Regions from separate parts of the Virgibacillus halodenitrificans genome, predicted to be linked through region 1. Evidence: riboswitches for the same ligand, from Rfam matches in the RefSeq annotation. Region 1 holds a riboswitch; each other region holds the start of a gene.
What was found. Region 1 has a riboswitch for S-adenosylmethionine ahead of BME96_RS04945 (methionine ABC transporter ATP-binding protein). Riboswitches for the same ligand answer to the same signal wherever they lie in the genome.

Region 1 (3,292 bases):
GATTCGATAACTTCTTTTATATCCTTGGCAAACTGTTTATCTACATCCTTTGTATTTATGACCACTCTATTTCGGTAATCATCAGGCATATCTTCGAGTGCTAATGCATCCAGTAAGTCCATTTCTGCGGCAAGTGCATAATTACCTGGAACAGCAGAAAGATCTTCACTTTCTACCAAACGTGGAAGTTGAGCAGCTTCTACTTCTACAAATTTCAAGTTCTTCGGATTTCCGATAATATCTTTGACAGATGCAGTTAATGCATCTACCTTATCACTAATTGTAATCAACCCTTCATCCTCAAGCATACCAAGTGTCCTTGCAAGATTGGTAGGATCATTAGCAATAGCAATTTGACTTCCTTCTTCTATTTCATCAATACTGCTATATTTTTCTGAGTATAAACCCATTGGTGCAGTGGGAACAATTATTACTTCAGAGAGTTCCATATTGTTTTCTTTTGCAAAAGCTTCCATATAGATTTTGTGCTGAAACAGGTTAGCGTCCAGGTCTCCGTTATGTAGTGCTTTATTTGGTTGTACGTAATCGGTGAATTCCTGATTGGCTACCTCGTATCCCTTTTCTTCTAAAAGGGGAGCAATTGCTTTGGTTACCATATCGCTGTAAGGACCAACTGTTGCTCCAAATTGAATTTTCTTCGTTTCTTCATTACTTCCTGCTGCATCTTTTCCGCAACCAGCTACTACTAAAATTAAAAGTAATGCTGTGCATACCCATACGATTTTTTTCATTTTATTTCCCTCCAGTTTAATTTCATTACATTTTTTAAAACGGAAAGTTGGACCACGACTATCTCTTATTCACTGTCTTCGCGATAAAATCACCGAGATATTGAATGAATTGCACAAGAACAATAAGTACAATTACGGTAGTGAACATGACCGTATCGTCATAACGGTAGTATCCGTAACGAATAGCTAAATCGCCAATTCCACCGCCACCAATTGTTCCAGCCATTGCGGAGTAGCCAATCAGGCTAATTGCTGTGATGGTTATTCCACTAATTAATCCCGGCTTCGTCTCAGGGAGGATAATATCCTTAATGATTAACCACGGAGAAGCGCCAACTGCAATGGCAGCTTCAATGACTCCCTTATCAATTTCCCTGGCAGCAGATTCAACGATTCGCGCATAGAATGGAATTGCCGCAACGGAAAGCGAAACAGATGCTGCGATGGCTCCTGTTGTTGTTCCAACAAGAAAGTCGGTAAATGGGAGTAGGAACACAAGTAAAATAATAAACGGTATAGAGCGGATCAGATTTACAATAACGCCTAGTATTGTCTTCGCCACACGATTTTGCCAGAATAATCCCCGCTCCGTTACAAACAAAAGAATACCAACAGGTAAACCTATTATAAGAGCAACGAGTAATCCAATACCTACCATAATCAATGTTTCATAGAAAGCCACATTAAGTTCTGGTAAAATTTCTATGATTCTATCGAGCATGCTGAATCACCTCCACCTGCTGTAATCGCTCTTCCACATATCTTCTTGCTCTTTCCATTTCATCCAAGTCACCTAATAGCTCCATAATAAAAATCCCCAGTGGCTTTTCCTTAATGTACTCTACTTTTCCGTGAAGAATATTCGCACTAACTTTATGTGCTTGTAGCATATCGGAAACAATTGGATCACTTGCAAGATCACCTCTAAACTGAAGCTGGAGAATCATCCCTTTACATTGCTCCAAAAGTTGTTTAGGCAGATCAAAATTTAATACCGTGTCGATGAATTGCTTGGTAAGTTCTTCTTTAGGGTTAGAGAATATTTCATAAGTAGCTCCCTGTTCAATGATCTTGCCGTCCTGCATAACGGCACATCTGTCACAGATTTCCTTCACGACCTCCATCTCATGCGTAATTAACACAATAGTAATTCCAAGCTCATGATTAATCTTTTTCAATAAAGCTAATATAGATTTAGTCGTGCTCGGGTCAAGCGCGGAGGTTGCCTCATCACAAAGTAAAACCTTTGGGTTGTTAGCAAGGGCTCGAGCAATACTAACCCGTTGCTTTTGACCACCACTTAATTGTGCAGGATATTGCTCTGCTTTATCGGCTAATCCAACAAGCTTGAGTAACTCAAGCACACGTTTTTTTCGTTTTTCAGTTGGGATGCCAGCTGCTTTTAAAGCAAAAGCGACATTATCAAATACTGTCTTTGCTGAAGCTAAATAAAATCCCTGAAAAATCATTCCAATCGACTGCCTTGCCTTACGCAGCCCCTTTGGAGATAACCTTAGTAAATCGACTCCATCAACAATTACCTTACCGGAGGTTGGCCTTTCAAGTATGTTCATACAGCGAATTAAAGAGCTCTTTCCGGCTCCACTATACCCAACAATACCGTAAATCTCTCCCTTATGTACTTCTAAATTAACCTTATCTACTCCGACAACATGGCCTGTTTTTGCTTTGTAAATTTTAGATAAATCCTTAATTACAATCATAGACTCGTACCTTCCCATCCTGCATTTTACTAATAAGCCACCTATTTATAATCCATACAAAAACCCCCTTTCATTATGAAAGAGGGTGAATGATAAACGATTTATCAACACTTATCTCTCAGAATGAAAACATTCTGCAGGAAGTAGCACCACTCCAATTGGAAGGTTGCTGTGACATCTCAGGGCCTTTCCCTCCGTCACTCTCGATAAGAAAAATTCTTACTATTCAATTAGGTAGCTTTTATCATAATCCGACAAAAGTCTTTTGTCAATGCTTTTTTTGGAATATCTCCATTTTTCCGATTCTTTCTGCAGCTTCTATTAATCGCTCTTCACTTGCCAGCAGGCCTACACGTACATAACCTTCCCCATTTTTACCGAACCCATTTCCTGGAGCCACTACCACATGCGCTTCGTTCAGCAGAAGATCTGAAAATGTTTCGGAGGTATAACCATCTGGTACAGGTAGCCAAGTGAAGAAGGTGCCTTTGGATTTCGGTACATTCCAGCCAATCTCTTGAAGTTTCTCCACAAATACATTACGTCTTTTTTCATATGTATTTACTAATTTTTCAACAGCAGACTGATCGCCAAGCAATGCTTTTTCAGCAGCCTGCTGCACCGCTCCAAAAAGACTTACATATAGATGATCCTGGATTAAATTTAAGCTTTTAATAACAGAAGGATTTCCCACCGCAAAACCAACTCGCCATCCAGCCATATTATATGTTTTTGATAAAGTATACATTTCTACCCCAACGTCTTTAGCCCCTTCCGACTGTAAAAAGCTTTGAGGTTTTTCCCCATCAAAACCGA
Region 2 (3,292 bases), 250 kb from region 1:
CCTTTTTGACCCTCTTCAGGCTCTTTGCATGAGAGCGCCATTTGAAAGGCTGCCTGAGCCAGAATGACATTTACCAGAAAGGTACCAAACCAAGCGACAATCACCTGTAAACCAACACTATCAAACGCAAACATTGACGGAGACTCTACCATTAGCGTTTTTAATCCTTCGATTCCCGGGTTGATAAAAAAAGCCACAATACCAACAATAAACATGAGAAAAAATAACACGCCATTCATTGTTTGCGTAAAAGCAATGGACCACATCCCTCCTCCCTGTAGATATACAAACAACAGGATGGCAGTAAATGCTACAGACCATGTCAGCGAGATGCCTGTGAATACGTGCATAGCTGACGCGAAAGCAATCGCTGTCGCCACAGACCACATCGGAAAGGCAAAAGCAGTAATAGCACCTGCCATTCCTCTCGCTGCCCTGCCATATTTATCACCGATTAGTCCGGAAATCGTAATTAGCATTTTTTTACGGAAGGATCGAATTATTAATAAAGCAATAATAACGATTTGGACAATTTCAGCCACCCCATACCATATTGCTGAAACGCCATTTAAATAGGATAACTCCAAAATAGAAATATACGTAGATCCGGAAAATAACCCTGTAATACAAAATGCCACAATCCACTTATTGAAAGTTCTCCCACCAACAAAGTAGCTATCTTGTCGGTTTACTCGCCTTTTTGCTAACTGACCTGCAATTATTAGTACAAAGGTATATCCAACTGCAAAGATAATCATCCAATATCCATATGATGACATATAAACTACCCCTCTTTTTAAAAATTTTATAAATCAGATCGAATTACTTTGTTTAACGTTTAAAAAGCCTCCAAACTTTTTTAATTTAAAATAGAAAAACCCTCTTCCAAAATAAGAAGAGGGCTGTACGATCATAGCATCCTCTTCTTATCTCTCAGACAAATACTTGTCTGTTGGATTTGGCACAGTACTCTACAGAGCCTGTTGCCGAGGTTTCGCAGGGCCAATCCCTCCACCTCTCTTGATAAGAAGTTGCATTTAATTTATTAAATTATTTATCAATTTACATTATTCCAACACAAAAGTCAATACATTTTTACAGTATTGGGAGAAAAGGATTAATAACAACAAAAATCAAAAATAATGCCACGGTGATATGTACACATCCTAAAACTTTTTCTTTATAGCATAAATAGTGAATCCCAAACAGAAAAAACATGACAGATAAAAATGAAAAAATCACATTGATTGGGATAGAAATTGCATCATAAAGAAATAATAAAAAGTGAAAATCAGCATGAAGAGAGCGATTCCTGTATTTAACTTACTTAGTGTACTTCTACTCATAAGATCCGTTCATCTTTTCCATCAATAAGCCTAAAATGAAGGGCGAAAGATGAACCTTCCGAGATATGGTTTTGCACTCCAGTAATATCAATAATTTCTTTTAGATGTATTGCTCTTTTCTCGTTTGCTTCCAATGCTAACATGTGTGGGCCTGCCTCATTTATTAGCGACTCCATGCGCGTTTCATCAATGAAGGAATCGATCAGTTGAACTTCGAAGGTCACTGGTTCATTTCTCCGGTTTTGAAGCGTAAAATGACATTCGCCCTCTAACTGGGATTCATTTATTGAATTAAAATCACATTCCCCCTCATCTTCCTTTGAAACAGCAAAGATACCTTCTGCAAGTGTCTCTTGATATACTTTGATAAGTATTGGTGGCAAAAAACTGTATAAGAATATCACAATAATCAGTGATCGAAGACGGAATTTTCTTAAACCGAACATCAGCAATACCATTGCGACAACAAATAAAAATGAACCAATGACACCAGCTTTTATATAACCATCATGGTCCATAATGGGAATGGACATAAAAATAGTAGTAGCATGTAGCAAGGGATCATCAGGAAATGGAAAGAATAACCACATACAAATAATAAACAGAATAATAGCGCCAATAACTGTAAACTTGCTTCTTATCACAAAATTCCCTCCTCTCACCCACTCTATATATTTTTTAGAAATAAATGTACGCTTCTTTAATGCTTAGGAGTTCAACACGAGCTTTTTCAGCTTTTGTTTTGGTATTTACCTACGTTCTATTTCTACTTTCAGTTAGCTTGGTTGCTTATGCCTTGGACTACTTCAATCACACAGCCGCCCTTGGTATCGCTTCCCTCAAGTCTTACTGAATACAACCGGGTACTTGCAGTAAACGTTAGTTCACCATTTCCATCTGCTTCAAAGCGCTTTTTATCCACTACACCTTTAAAGCTCCTCCATTCAAGTTCCAACGCGCCCTCTTCTACAGTGACGTCTAATTTCAGTGTATAGCTGACGCCTTTCTTTAATTTAAAATAATAATACTCTATGCCGGTAAATTTTTTGTAACGGACTGTTAGTGTATGTTGCAACTTTTTATATGTATAATTTATTATCTTTGTACTCATAAACCGCAATATACCTTTTTTATATAAGATTATTCCAATCCCAATAATTAAAAGTATACTTATAGCTTCCTTCATGTTCATTTCGCTCCTACTTTTCCGTATTCTGGGGCACTGCCAAAAATTTGCAGAGACGCTTTTTTACTTGCTACTAGCTCCTATTTCTATAATTCTTTTATATACCACGTGTCCATCGTGCCATGCTCTGAGCCTTCTATCGGTTCGGTAAGTTCGCGGAAACCGAATTTACTATACAGGCGATTTGCAATTTCAAGTACATGAGAAGTTTCGAGATAACAATATGCATAATGCTTCTTAGCAAAATCCAATGCTACGCGCATTAATTCCTTGGAAAGCCCTTTTCCTTGGTGTACCGGGCTAATATATAGCTTTTGCAGCTCACCAACCGTCGAATCACCTACAAAAGGGCCAATTCCCACTCCACCAATCACTTCATCTTCTTCCGTTACAGCAACCCAATAGTTAGCATTCGATTTATCCTTGTAAAATGCGGATAATTTGCCTAATTGAGGATCAAAATACGCTGTTCCAGGGATATCTAACCCCACTTGCTCCAACGACCGTTTTATAATTTGCTCCATTTTTTTATTGTCTTGATCTTTTATCTCGCGAATCTTCAACTTCCGGTGCACCTCTTTCTTTTTAAGAAATACTAAATAGTCGGCTCTTACCTTTTCTCAAGGCTCTTAACCAAACGAATCAGCCAATATAAGCCAATCCATGGCAGGATAAATGTTGTAGCCCATTCAATTACTGCTGGAATAATAGCAGTGTTAATGCCTAATAATTCAAGAACCAACACCAATAAAATAACCGC
Region 3 (3,292 bases), 1.9 Mb from region 1:
GACAATGGTGGTGATCAGCAAAAGGCCCCCAGTATAAGACATCCCAAGAAGATATTCAAAAATACGTGCCCCTGCAACAAATTGAGCAGCAATATAAAAGATATTGAAGAGTAAAATAACCCCACTTCCTACTCGTAAAATATCACTTTTATAAAAGTCGCCAAGCCAATCTGGTAGAGAAAGTGATTTTTGTCCTGTATTTAACTTTCTAACACGCTTTGCTACCATTAGCACACCAATTGGTCCACCTCCAATTATTGCTAAAAAGAGCCAAAGATTGGAATAACCCCAGGCATGTGACCAACCGGGATAGCCAAGAAATGTGGCAGCACTCAAATACGTGGCTGAAAATGAAAGTCCAAGCACATATGGGCCAAGACTACCTCCACCTATAGCAAAATCACTTACATTTTTTGTTTTTCTTGCACTTATTAAACTGAGGACAAACATGATGGCAAGAAATGCACCAAAACCTATCCATGTATAGAGTGTAACAGTACCCATCATTAACCTCCTTCTTATTTTTGGTTCTAAGGTTATCCAATGATTCGCAAAATAGTAGCTTGGTAGGGCTACAAATCGCCGTATCGGAAAAATGCTTGGCGAGCAATCCTCAGCTAGCTCCTGAATATGTACTGCCGATTAATTCGTTCCCCGGTGGATTATTCTGCTCTGCTGCCGATTAATTCGTTCCCCGGTGGATTATTCTGCTCTGCTGCCGATTAATTCGTTCTCCGGTGGATTATTCTGCTCTGCTGCTGATTAATTCGTTCTCCGGTGGATTACTCTGCTCTGCTGCCGATTAATTCGCTCTCCGGAGGATTACTCCGCTCTGCTGCCGATTAATTCGTTCTCCGGAAGATTATTCCGCTCTGCTGCCGATTAATTCGTTCTCTGGCAGATTACTCTGCTCTGCTGCCGATTTATTCGTTCTCTGGCAGATTACTCCGCTCTGCTGCTGATTAATTCGTTCTCTGGCGGATTATTCTGCTCTGCTGCTGATTTATTGTTTTCATGAAACTTGTTCGCTCACTAGTCCGCAATTTTATGAATCTACGAGATAACGCCTGTACCCAGCATTTACAATAGAACCTTATTTTTATAGAAAAGCAGTTAACTATTAAGTTGGTTGAATAATACCGAGCCTTCTTGCCGGGTGATCTTCTGGAAGATGACGTCTTCCTTTTCCAAACATATTTTCTCGGAGCGTTTCACCCTCGTATTCCTTTCTGTATATACCGCGCTTTTGTAATTCTGGGACAACGTGATCTACAAATTCTGTAAACGTACCTGGAGAATAGGCTTGAGCAATATTAAAACCATCTGCATCTCCTTCAAATGCCCATTGTTCAATTTGATCAGCAATCTGCTCAGGAGTTCCAATAAATTTAACGGTGCCATTTCCAAGTCCATGATTTTTAATTGCTTCACGTAACGTCCATTTCTTATTCGGATCCTTTGTATACATATCGAGATTGCCTTGAACTGCATCCGTGTCCATATCCTGCAGGTATTGGTCGGGGTCATAAGCTGAGAAATCAATTCCTGTATGACCAGATAAGAGCGAGGCTGTTCCTTCATAGCTGACATGGTTGGTTAATTCATGAAGCTTTGCATGCGCCTCTTCTTCAGTAGAACCAATAATTGGAAGGATCATTGGAAATATTAGTACGTTACGTGGATCCCGTCCCTGTTGCTTTGTACGTCTGCGAATATCAGCGGTATAGTTTTTCAGTGCCTCCAATGAATGGTTCTTAGTAAAAACAGCTTCCGCATGTTTGGCGGCAAAGTCCCTTCCTTTCGGTGAAGCTCCTGCCTGAAACAATACAGGGGTCTGTTGAAGGGATGGCTCTACCAAATGAGGACCAGGTACTTTAAAAAATTCACCTTCATGATTAATGGTGTGTACTTTGGCTGGATCTGCAAATGTATCGTTCTTCTTATCATGTACCACCGCATCTACTTCCCAGCTATACTCCCATAACTTATAGACAACTTCCAAAAACTCATCTGCTCGATCATAACGGAGTTCTTTGGGTAGTCGACCGGAAAGCCCTAAGTTAACTGCCTCACTTTCCAAATACGAAGTAACTACATTCCAGGCAAGTCTTCCACCAGTTAAATGATCAAGTGTTGATAACTGCCTTGCCAGAGAATATGGCTGGGCATAGGTTGTGGAAATAGTTGGTGCAAAACCTAAATATTTTGTTGCAGCAGCCATTGCTGCAATAGGGATAACTGGATCATGTGCAGGTAACTGTACCGCATGTTTTACCGCTGCATCATGGCTGTTTCCATAAACACTATACGTTCCAAGTACATCTGCAATAAACAATGCGTCGAACTTTCCGCGTTCTAATGTTTTTGCAGCATTAATCCAATAGGTTAATTGATTATGCTCTGTCCCTTGGTCCTCCTTATACTTCCAAAGTCCTGTCGAATGTGGAGATGGTGAATTTTGAATGAATCCATTTAAATGAATTTGCTTTTTCATGTAACAAAACTCCTTTTTTAAAATTAGTTGCCTGAAACAATAAATAACTTTACCAATCGATTTACTTGGTTTATTAAATAAGCATTCCAATCCAACTTATCATCACTCGATTACTGTTGATAAAATATTCACCTAGTGATTTGGTTCCATAAATTTCTAGTTCTATGTTCAACTAGTGCTATCTTGTTGTTTTAAAAGCTTAGAGTGCTTAAATAAAAAACCTCTTCCCGATGAGAAAGAGGTTTTTTAATATATCCACCCATCTCATCTTTCAAGCTGCACGCTTGCTGGATTTAGCACCTTGTTACATGTAACGGTTGCTGCGGGATCACAGGACCAGGTTCCTCCCCCGACTCTAGATAAGAAATGACTTATTCAATTTTTAAATTGTATTCATCTTAACTAAACAGCAGATTACTGTCAAGAAAGAATTTTAAAATTATTCAAAAATATTACTTTATACCCATCTTGTAGTTAATACCTTTTTTCTTGTATAGAATTCAAGGCCATCCTTTCCATTTGCATGTAGATCACCATAAAAAGAATCTTTCCAGCCTGAAAACGGGAAGAAAGCCATTGGAGCAGGCACACCAATATTTACGCCTAACATTCCTGCATCAATCTTCTCACGAAACGTACGTACATACCCGCCATCTCTAGTAAAGAGGCAAGCGCCATTTGCAAATCTTGATTTATTAGTTAGATTAATAGCACTCTCTAAATTTTCCACTCTACTAATCGCCAATACTGGTGCAAAAATTTCATCCTGCCATATCTTCATCTCACTTGTTACATGAT
Region 4 (3,292 bases), 1.4 Mb from region 1:
AGCAGTATTCAGTTCACCTTCCAGAGCAGAATGAATCATTGCTCGCGTGTAGGATAGTTTCATACGATTACCGACACCGTAAGAACCACCAGTCCACCCAGTGTTCACAAGAAATACATTGGCGTTATACAAATCAATTTTCTCACCAAGCATTTCTGCATATGTCGCAGGGGCAAGTGGGAGAAATGGAGAGCCAAAGCAAGCTGAGAATGTTGCTTGCGGTTCCGTAACTCCTCTTTCCGTGCCAGCAAGCTTACTGGTATATCCGCTTAAGAAATGGTACATTGCCTGTTCTTTAGTTAATTTACTAATTGGCGGTAAAGTACCTGAAGCATCCGCTGTTAAAAATATAATTGTATTTGGATGTCCTGCAACACTTGGTGTTACAATGTTATCGATATTTTCCAATGGGTATGCAGCTCGTGTGTTTTCAGTTAAAGAAGTATCATCATAATCAGCAATTCTTGAATCCTCATGAAGGACTACATTTTCCAATACAGATCCAAACCGGATGGCATTAAATATTTGAGGCTCTTTTTCAGCTGATAAGTTAATACACTTTGCATAGCAACCGCCTTCAATATTAAATACTCCATTTGGACTCCAGGCGTGTTCATCATCCCCAATTAATTTCCTATAGGGGTCTGCAGACAAGGTTGTTTTCCCGGTGCCTGAAAGACCGAAGAACAATGCCACGTCCCCTTCTTGACCTACATTAGCAGAGCAATGCATGGATAAAACATCTCGTTGAGGTAATAAATAATTCATTACAGAGAAGATGGACTTTTTAATTTCACCTGCATACTCTGTTCCACCAATAAGAATGATACGTTTTTTAAACGATACAATTACAAATGCTTCCGAGTTAGTATTATCCACCTTCGGATCTGCTTTAAAAGTAGGGGCAGACACCACCGTAAACTCTGCCTGATGTGTTTTAAGTTCTTCATTAGTTGGTGTTATAAATAGCTGACGGGCAAATAAATTATGCCATGCATACTCATTTATTACTTGAATTGGTAATCGGTATTTTTTATCGGCACCCGCGAAGCCTTTAAATTGAAATAACTCTTCTTTTTCGGTTAAATAAGATATAACCTTCTTATAAAGTTTCTCAAAGGATTCTTCATCAATGGATTGATTGACAGCTCCCCAATCAATATATTTTTCGCAAACTTCATCTTTGACTATAAACTTATCTTTAGGTGAACGGCCAGTATACTTTCCTGTTGTCGCACAAACGGAGCCAGTTGAAGTAAGCACACCTTCATTCCGAGAGAGAATTTTCTCAACTAATACCGGAACGGATAAATTTTCATTTAGGTTTCCATGTGTGTAAAGCTCTTTTAATGATGATCTCTCAACTGTTTTCATATAAGATACCTGCCTTTATGGGAAAGTTTTTATATCACTACTTTATAGTGAATTTCATAATCTGATTATTAGTATAACACATTTAACATAATAGTCCATACTATTATCGATATTAATAATTGTGACTCGTATGACAATTAAGCGCGAAGAATTATTTAGTTGACAGCAGGGTCCTGTTTAGATAAGCTAAAATTCGAACGGATACTCTCTTATTCAGAGTTGGCGGAGGGACAGACCCTATGAAACCCAGCAACCATCACTCTTGGTGAAAAGGTGCTAATCTGGTGCAAGGATATTTCCTTGAACAATAAGAGCGAAAGGCCACTATTCCTTTCCTCGCCATTGTAGGAAGGGCTTTTTTTGTTTAACAAAATCATCCTTTAAAAATAATGATACTTGATAAATAGAGGTCCGTAAAATAATTATAAAAGGAGGATTTCGCCATATGGCTGCAAATCGTCGTTTGTTTACATCTGAATCAGTAACAGAAGGGCATCCTGATAAAATATCTGACCAAATATCTGATGCAATTCTTGATGAAATTTTAAAAACAGATCCTTATGCCCGTGTTGCATGTGAGACAACAGTAACAACTGGGCTTGTATTAGTTTCCGGAGAAATATCAACAACTACTTATGTTGATATTCCTGCAATTGTAAGACAAACTATAAAGGACATTGGTTACACACGAGCTAAATTTGGTTTCGATGCAGAAACCTGTGCTGTACTAACAGCAATTGATGAACAATCCCCAGATATAGCTGGTGGAGTAGATAAGGCCCTCGAGGCTCGGCAGGGGAAAATGAGTGATGATGAGATTGCTGCGATTGGGGCTGGAGACCAAGGCTTGATGTTTGGTTTTGCCTGTGATGAGACAGACGAGCTTATGCCACTGCCTATTTCTCTTGCACATAAATTAGCGAAGCGGTTGGCTGATGTAAGAAAAGATAAGATACTTGAATATTTACGACCTGATGGAAAAACACAGGTAACCGTAGAATATGATGAAAATGACCAACCTATACGCATAGATACTATTGTAATCTCTACGCAGCACCATCAAGATATTACTTTAGAGCAAATTGAAAACGACATTATTGAAGAAGTAATTCGGCCTGTAGTACCAAATGATTTGTTAGATGAAAATACAAAGTACTTTATAAATCCAACTGGTCGCTTTGTTATTGGAGGTCCACAAGGTGATGCTGGGTTAACTGGTCGTAAAATAATTGTAGACACGTATGGAGGATACGCTCGTCATGGCGGAGGAGCGTTTAGTGGGAAAGATTCAACGAAAGTAGACCGTTCTGCTGCATATGCTGCTCGTTATGTTGCGAAAAATATTGTGGCAGCCGAATTGGCTAAATCTTGTGAGGTTCAACTAGCATACGCAATCGGTGTAGCTGAACCGGTTTCTATTGCCATTAATACTTTTGGAACAGGAAAAGTCAGTGAAGAAGTATTAGTTGAAGCCGTTCGCAAGTTATTTGATCTTCGACCGGCTGGAATTATCCGTATGCTGGATCTACAGAAACCGATTTTCAAAAGTACTGCTGCTTACGGACATTTTGGAAGAACTGACCTATTATTTCCTTGGGAAAAAACAGATAAAGTAGAAGAGCTTAAAGCTTTAACATTGAATTAAAATCAAAGGCAATTGCAGCTGGATTAGCTGCAATAGCCTTTGTTAATTCTGAATAATGTTGTTCATCGTTTTACTGACTGGCCGTGGACGTTTTTGTAAAGCCTAAGTTGCCTTTGTACTATAGATCTGTATTGTCTTTATAATATTTTCCTTTTTCTACGTAGGAATTTCTTATTCTATCCATTTCTGCATAATCTTTTTCATTCAATTCCCTCACTACTTTAGCAGGTCTTCCTAATGCCAATACATTTGGTGGAATTTTTTTGCCCGGAG

Region 2: another riboswitch for S-adenosylmethionine. It lies ahead of BME96_RS06400 (sodium:solute symporter family protein); the one in region 1 lies ahead of BME96_RS04945 (methionine ABC transporter ATP-binding protein).
Region 3: another riboswitch for S-adenosylmethionine. It lies ahead of BME96_RS14850 (LLM class flavin-dependent oxidoreductase); the one in region 1 lies ahead of BME96_RS04945 (methionine ABC transporter ATP-binding protein).
Region 4: another riboswitch for S-adenosylmethionine. It lies ahead of metK (methionine adenosyltransferase); the one in region 1 lies ahead of BME96_RS04945 (methionine ABC transporter ATP-binding protein).

Annotation. Positions count from the first base shown of each region.
Region 1 is NZ_CP017962.1:962,604-965,895, reverse strand. It holds gene BME96_RS04955 (MetQ/NlpA family ABC transporter substrate-binding protein) at 1-752, opposite strand, end outside; gene BME96_RS04950 (methionine ABC transporter permease) at 811-1,473, opposite strand; gene BME96_RS04945 (methionine ABC transporter ATP-binding protein) at 1,463-2,476, opposite strand; SAM riboswitch class I at 2,585-2,689, opposite strand; gene BME96_RS04940 (pyridoxal phosphate-dependent aminotransferase) at 2,745-3,292, opposite strand, start outside.
Region 2 is NZ_CP017962.1:1,214,388-1,217,679, reverse strand. It holds gene BME96_RS06400 (sodium:solute symporter family protein) at 1-779, opposite strand, end outside; SAM riboswitch class I at 924-1,030, opposite strand; gene BME96_RS06395 (hypothetical protein) at 1,343-1,990, opposite strand; gene BME96_RS06390 (hypothetical protein) at 2,119-2,532, opposite strand; gene BME96_RS06385 (GNAT family N-acetyltransferase) at 2,619-3,095, opposite strand; gene BME96_RS06380 (hypothetical protein) at 3,143-3,292, opposite strand, start outside.
Region 3 is NZ_CP017962.1:2,908,254-2,911,545, forward strand. It holds gene BME96_RS14845 (sodium:solute symporter family protein) at 1-504, opposite strand, end outside; gene BME96_RS14850 (LLM class flavin-dependent oxidoreductase) at 1,121-2,494, opposite strand; SAM riboswitch class I at 2,756-2,860, opposite strand; gene BME96_RS14855 (CoA-acylating methylmalonate-semialdehyde dehydrogenase) at 2,952-3,292, opposite strand, start outside.
Region 4 is NZ_CP017962.1:2,348,892-2,352,183, reverse strand. It holds gene pckA (phosphoenolpyruvate carboxykinase (ATP)) at 1-1,374, opposite strand, end outside; SAM riboswitch class I at 1,581-1,688, shown strand; gene metK (methionine adenosyltransferase) at 1,820-3,019, shown strand; gene BME96_RS12210 (gamma carbonic anhydrase) at 3,138-3,292, opposite strand, start outside.